DNA from 3 places in the Lentzea xerophila genome. Region 2 is predicted to be linked to each of the others. Evidence: riboswitches for the same ligand, from Rfam matches in the RefSeq annotation. Region 2 holds a riboswitch; each other region holds the start of a gene.

Region 1 (2,259 bases), 900 kb from region 2:
CTTCGTCGGGTACGCCGACAGCATGACGACGATCTTGCGGTCTGCCACGGGGATGTGGCGGAGACGCCCGTGCCGGACCGCGATGCCCGCGACGCGCAGCGCCCGTTCCGGATCGGCGACGTAGACGGTGAGGCCGTCTTCATCGATCTCCTTGAAGGAGAACGGAACCGTAATGATCCGGCCGTCGAACTCCGGGATCGCGACCTGGGTCGCGGTGTCCAAAGGAGACAGTCCGTCGTCGTTGGAGTCCCACGACTCACGGCTGGAGGTGAGGCAGAGGCCCTGCAGGATCGGCACGTCCAGCTCGGCCAGCGCACCGACGTCCCACGCGTCGTCGTCGCCACCGGCAGACGCCTTGGCGGGGTTCGTGCCACCGGCCGCCAGCACCGTCACGACCAGCGCGTCGGCCTGGCGCAGGGTGTCGAGCAGCTCGGGCTCGGCGGTGCGCAGCGAGGAGCAGTAGACCGGCAGCGGCCTGCCGCCCTTGGCCTCGATCGCGTCGCACAGCGCGTGCACGAACGCCGTGTTCCCGGCCACGTGGTGGGCGCGGTAGTAGAGCACCGCGACCGTCGGACCCTCGGCTTTGACGGGCTCCCGTTCGAGCACACCCCACGTCGGGGTGGCGGTGGGGGCCTCGAACCCGTGGCCGGTCAGCAGGATCGTGTCGGAGAGGAACTTGTGCAGCTCGGCGAGGTTCGCGGGGCCACCGTGCGCGAGGTAGAGGTGCGCCTCCGCGCAGACACCACCCGGCACCGTCGACAGCTCCATCAGCGCCGCGTCCGGCTGCTGCTCGCCGCCGAGCACGACGACCGGCAGCCCGCTGGCGAGCAGCCAGTCGAGGCCTTCCTCCCACATCCGGCGGCCGCCGAGGATGCGCACGAGGACGAGGTCGACGTCCTGGATGAGTTCGGGCAGGTCGTCGGCCGTGAGCCGGGCGGGGTTGGCGAGCCGGTACTCGGCACCGCTCGCACGCGCCGACAGCAGGTCGGTGTCGGAGGTCGACAGCAGCAGGATCACGCGGGCTCCATCCCTCTTGGGGTCCTCGCCCCAGGTTGCGGGTGACTGGCGAAGCGGAGTTCCTGACTCCCAGCGTCCGCTGGTCACAGTGGCGGGACCGCGCCGGATTCGCACCGGCTTCCTCCTGCGCTTCGTCGTTCGGGCTCACCCTAACCGGCGGGTTACAGTCCGACCTATGCCCACCGGAATTCAACGGGGTCACCCGGACGCCTGCCCCGGCGCCGTCGAGCTGCACGCCGCGGCCGACGGCGGGCTGGCGCGCATCCGGGTGCCGGGCGGCACTCTTTCCGCTGCTCAGTGGGACGTCGTGCGACTGGCCGCGCTCGAACTGGGGTCGGGCGCGGTGGAGCTGACCTCGCGGGCGAATCTCCAGATCAGAGGCCTCGCGGACGGCGTGGAGCTGGGCTCGCGGTTACGTGCCGCCGGCCTGCTGCCCTCCGCGTCGCACGAGCGGATCCGCAACATCATCGCCGCGCCGCTGGACGACAACCAGGCGCTGGTCGACTCCCTGGACTCCGCCCTGTGCGCGGACCCCGCGCTGGCCTCGCTACCAGGGCGTTTCCTGGTCACGGTGGGTGCCGCGGTGAGCGGTCTGGGCGGCGACTTCGGCCTCGCCGGAGACGTGCTACTGCTGGCCGGTACCGATACAGGTGTCCGAGTTCACGATCCGGTCGACGCGGTGGTGTCCGCCGCCCGGCTGTTCCAGTCGATGCGCGGATCCGCCTGGCGCCTGTCCGAAGTGGACGGCGGTGTGCGAAAGATCACCGACTACTTCGGCGTCTCTGCTGACGAGGTGTTCACCCCGGTTGTGACGCCCGTCGCACCTTCGCCGGTGACGCCGGGTGTGCCGCTCGGCCGCCTGGACGCCCATCAGCTCGCCGGGGTACCTCTGCGGCTGACGCCGTGGCGCAGCCTCGTCGTGCCCGCCGGGACCGACGTCGCCGGCCTGATCACGGACCCCGCCTCCCCGTGGCACGGCGTCAGCGCCTGCACCGGACGCCCCGGCTGCGCGAAGTCGCTCTCCGACATACGCGCCGATGTGCACGCTTGGGTCGATGCGCACGCACGGGCCGATACGACACACCACACACACGCGCCGGGCCGGGTACCCCCAATTTCAATTCTAAGGAGCAGGTCCGACACTCCCGGCGCGGTTCATTGGTCGGGCTGTGCACGCCGCTGCGGTCGTCCCGCCGGCGATGTGACCGAGTTCGTCGCGACCGGCGACGGCTACGAGGAGTA
Region 2 (2,259 bases):
CGTGCGGAACCGGTTGACCGCCACGCCGAGGGTCGTCGCGGTCTCGTCGCCCATCGCCATCGCGTTGAGCTGACGCGCCCTGGTGGTCAGGTAGACGATGCCGGCCGCGGTCACGACGGTGGCGACGGGCAACGACTGCCAGTTCGCCCCGCCGAGGCTGCCGAGCAACCAGAACATCGCCGCCCGCGCCGCCTCACCGCGCGGTGCCTGGAACACCAGCAGCATCGCCACGGCCGAGAACCCGTACGCCAGCGCCGTCCCGGTGAGCACCAGCCGCAACGGAGTCAGCCCCCGGCTCGTCCGCGCGGTGATGTAGACCAGCGCGGTGGCACCGAGGCCGGTCAGGAAGGCACCGGTCGAGAGCGCGAAGACGCCGAGCTCGGACAGGATGCCCAGCGTCGCCACGGCCGTCGCGCCGACGCTCGCGCCCGACGAGATGCCGAGGACGTACGGGTCGGCCAGTGCGTTGCGGACCATCGCCTGGATCGCCACGCCGACGGCGCTGAGCCCCGCGCCGACGACGGCGGCCAGCAGGACTCGGGGCAGCCGGATGTCCCAGACGATGTGGTACTGCCCGGCGAGGCCGGCGGGAACCGTGCCGCCGGTGATCGCCTCCCAGAGCAGTTCGACGGTGACGTCGAACGGAACGGAGACGGGGCCGAGCGCGACGCCCGCGACGATGCTCACGGCGAGCACGCCGACGAGCGCGCTGATCCTGAAGATCACTGATGCCCTTCCCGCAGTCCACGGCAGGAGTTGGTTCCTCGGTCCACCGTGAGCGGGTGTTCGGGCTCGTCCCTGGTCGGGGACCTACCGTTGCGGGTCAGCGCCGGACTTCGACCGGACTTCCCCCACGCACGACTTCGGTGACCCTACCTGCGAAAACAGAAAATCCGAAAATCTTCTGGGTGTGATGTCGATCCGGTGTGCGGCCCGTTCGACCTGTGGGTGTCAGCGAGCAGGACGAGAACAGGGAGACACACCGTGAAGTTCATGATGATCTGGCGCGCCACCGACGAGGCCTTCGCGAACATGGGCGAGTTCGACTTCGACAAGATGCTGGAGACGGTCGGCCGGTACAACGAGGAGATGATCCGCGCCGGCGTGCTACTGGCCGCCGAGGGCCTCGCGGACCCGTCCGAGGGCGTCATCGTCGACTTCGCCTCCGAGCCCCCGGTCGTCACGGACGGGCCGTACGGCGAGACCAAGGAGCTGTTCAACGGCTTCTACATCATCAACGTCGCCTCGATCGAGGAGGCGGTGGAGTGGGCCAAGCGTGCCCCGATGACCGGTCCCGGCTTCAAGACCGAGATCCGCCGGGTGCCGACGATCGACGAGTTCCCGCAGGACAACGAGTGGATCCAGAAGGAGCGCGCGTGGCGTGAGGCCACCGGCCAGCTCTGATCGGCGCCGGAACGCCGAAGCCCGGCCGGGATCTTCCGGCCGGGCTTCAAAACGTCTGGCAGAGAAACTCAGCCCGTGCGCACGTTCGACGACACGAGAGCCGCGAGCCTGTCACCGATCGCGTAGGTCGCGCCCGGCGACTGGTGGTCGCGGGTCGCCAGGTCGAACGCCACGGAGGCCTCGATCCGGCGCGCCGACTCGTGCTCACCGAGGTGGTCGAGCAGCAACGCGACCGACAGCACGGCGGCCGTCGGGTCGGCGATGCCCTGGCCCGCGATGTCCGGAGCCGAACCGTGCACCGGCTCGAACATCGAGGGGTTGCGACGGGTCACGTCCATGTTCCCCGACGCGGCCAGGCCGATGCCGCCCGTGACGGCGGCGGCGAGGTCGGTCAGGATGTCGCCGAACAGGTTGTCCGTCACGATCACGTCGTAGCGGCCCGGATCGGTGACCAGGTGGATGGTCGCCGCGTCCACGTGCTGGTAGGCCACGGTGACGTCCGGGTGCTGCAACGAGACCTCCTCGACGACGCGCGACCACAACGAGCCGGCGTGCGTGAGGACGTTCGTCTTGTGCACCAGCGTCAGGTGCCGGCGCGGACGGGCCGACGCACGCGCGAAGGCGTCCCGGACCACGCGCTCGACGCCGAACGAGGTGTTCAGCGAGACTTCGGTGGCGATCTCGTGCGGCGTGTCCTTGCGCAACAGACCGCCGTTGCCCGCGTACGGGCCCTCGGTGCCCTCGCGGACCACCACCATGTCGATCTCCGGCGGGTCCGCGAGCGGGCTGCGGACACCGGGGTAGAGACGAGCCGGGCGGAGGTTCACGTGGTGGTCGAGTTCGAAGCGCAGCCGC
Region 3 (2,259 bases), 190 kb from region 2:
CGGCAGGGCGAGCCGGACCGCGGTCTCGACGTCGGCCTCCGCGACGCTGTCCGCTCCCCGCCACGCCGCATGGGCGGTGGCGGCACGGGCGACGACGAGGTCCGCGCGCATGCCGTCGACCTCGAAAGCCGCGCAGACGGCGGCGATCCGGCGCAGCTCACCGTCCGGAAGGGACACTCCGGGCAGCCTCCGCTTCGCCTCGGCGATCCGCTGCCGGAGCTTGACGTCCTCTTCCTCCCACTTCGCCGCGAACGTCACGGGGTCGGCCTCGTACGCGAGCCGGCGCCTGATCACCTCGGTGCGGATGCCCACGTCCCGCGCCGCCTTCACCGCCACGGTCAGCCCGAACCGGTCGAGCAGCTGCGGCCGGAGCTCGCCCTCCTCGGGGTTCATGGTGCCGACCAGCAGGAACTGCGATGGGTGCGAGACCGACACGCCCTCGCGTTCGACGTGCGCCCGTCCCATCGCGGCGGCGTCGAGCAGCAGGTCGACCAGGTGGTCGTGCAGCAGGTTGACCTCGTCGACGTAGAGCACGCCGCGGTGCGCCGCGGCGAGCAACCCCGGCTGGAACGCCCGGACGCCCTCGGTCAGCGCCTTCTCGAGGTCGAGCGACCCGACCAGCCGGTCCTCGGTGGCACCGACGGGCAGCTCGACGAGCTTCGCCGGCCTCCGTTCACCACCTTCGTGCGGCGCGTCGGGGCAGTCCGTGCTGCCGGGCACGCAGCCGAAGCGGCACCCCGCGGAGACGTCCAGTTCAGGCAGGAGCGCGGCCAGGGCACGCACGATGGTCGACTTCGCGGTCCCCTTCTCGCCTCGGACGAGTACGCCGCCGATGCCGGGATGAACGGCGTTCAGCAGCAGGGCGAGCCGGAGGTCGTCATGTCCGACGACAGCCGAAAAGGGGAACATGCTCGGCGAAGTCCTTCCTCGGGTGTCCACGCCCGTGGCCGGTGGGTGAAGAGGGGGACGAGTTCCTGACTCCCGGTTCTTTCCGGACCGGTCACAGTCGCGGGACGGCGCCGGATTCGCACCGGCTTCCTCGCGCTCCCCTCACAGCTCCGCGCATCGTCGCATTTCGCACCCGCCCGTCCAACAGCCAGGTGAGCGACGTCGCGTCAGGAATGCGGTCTGCGCAGTCGCACTAGCGCTGTGAAGTGGACCCGGCAGCCTTCCGGACGGTGGGTGGGCCGGGTTTCGCGCGTTCAGAGCAGGCCGAGAAAATGGGCCCAGGCCTCCCGCACCTCGTCCGCCGTCCACTCCAGCGCGGGCTCGGCGACCGTGATCTCGGTCTTGGCGAGCATCCCGTCCCGCCAGAAGGTGCCGAGGAACTCGCCGCTGGCCGCGGTGAGCTTCGCCGGGTCGCCGGGCAGGTGCAGCGCGAACTGGTGGGTGTGCGGCTCGGGCAGGCCCATCGCGTCGGCCACCACCTTGGCGTGCTCGACGTACGCGCCCAACCGGGGCAGCACGGTGTCCAGGCCGTGCACCGCGGAGAGCGCCGCCGGCCACTGCTGGAACAGCATGCCGCCGTACCGGTGCCGCCACACGCGTGCCTGGTCGACGAAGTCCTGGGTGCCGGCGAGCGCCGCACCGGAGATGCCCTCCAGCGACTTGTAGAACGACACGTAGACGGAGTCGAACAGGCCGGCGATCTCTTCGAGCGGCTTGCCCAGGCCGTAGGTGCTCTCCCACAGCCGCGCGCCGTCGAGGTGCACCACCGCGTCCCGCTCACGGGCCAGGTCGACGGTGGCGACCAGCTCGTCCCAGGCCGGCAGGACGAAGCCGGCCTCGCGGTCCGGCACCTCCAGCAGCAGCGTCCCGAACGGCTCGGGGCAGGTGGCGACCTCGGAGTCACGCACCCTGATCGGGCGGAGGCCGGACAGCACGGTCAGCGCGTCGTCCTCGTGGTTGAGCGGGTGCGCCTGCGGGTGCATCGCGACGATCGGGTTGTGGGTGCGGTCGGCCCAGCAGCGCAAAGCGATCTGCTGCGCCATGGTTCCCGTCGGCACGAACAGCGCTGCCTCGGTGCCGAGCAGCTGGGCCACGCGGGTCTCCAGCGCACCCACCGGGCCGCCGTCGCCGTAGCGGTCGGGGTCGACGTCCGGCACGGGGCCGAGCGACTCCAGCAGCGTCTTCTTGCGGACTCCGGACAGCCGGCGGTTCATCACCCCGGCATCAAACCTCAGGTCAGCGGCTCACTGCCACCGACTTCGGCGCGCGGAACGACAGGAGCTGAAGCCACGAAGGCTCGTCACCGACCAG

The links. Region 2 has a riboswitch for cobalamin ahead of ACRSBM_RS04040 (FecCD family ABC transporter permease). Riboswitches for the same ligand answer to the same signal wherever they lie in the genome.
Region 1: linked by a shared signal. The riboswitch ahead of cobN (cobaltochelatase subunit CobN) and the one ahead of ACRSBM_RS04040 (FecCD family ABC transporter permease) in region 2 are both predicted to bind cobalamin.
Region 3: linked by a shared signal. The riboswitch ahead of ACRSBM_RS04975 (putative cobaltochelatase) and the one ahead of ACRSBM_RS04040 (FecCD family ABC transporter permease) in region 2 are both predicted to bind cobalamin.

What each region holds. Positions count from the first base shown of each region.
Region 1 covers NZ_CP194934.1:1,716,592-1,718,850, reverse strand. Annotated here, with positions in the region: gene cobN (cobaltochelatase subunit CobN) at 1-1,017, opposite strand, end outside; cobalamin riboswitch at 1,053-1,184, opposite strand; gene ACRSBM_RS08495 (hypothetical protein) at 1,193-2,259, shown strand, end outside.
Region 2 covers NZ_CP194934.1:814,483-816,741, reverse strand. Annotated here, with positions in the region: gene ACRSBM_RS04040 (FecCD family ABC transporter permease) at 1-726, opposite strand, end outside; cobalamin riboswitch at 763-890, opposite strand; gene ACRSBM_RS04035 (YciI family protein) at 985-1,404, shown strand; gene ACRSBM_RS04030 (3-isopropylmalate dehydrogenase) at 1,473-2,259, opposite strand, start outside.
Region 3 covers NZ_CP194934.1:1,000,099-1,002,357, reverse strand. Annotated here, with positions in the region: gene ACRSBM_RS04975 (putative cobaltochelatase) at 1-909, opposite strand, end outside; cobalamin riboswitch at 949-1,100, opposite strand; gene ACRSBM_RS04970 (threonine aldolase family protein) at 1,203-2,162, opposite strand; gene ACRSBM_RS04965 (hypothetical protein) at 2,185-2,259, opposite strand, start outside.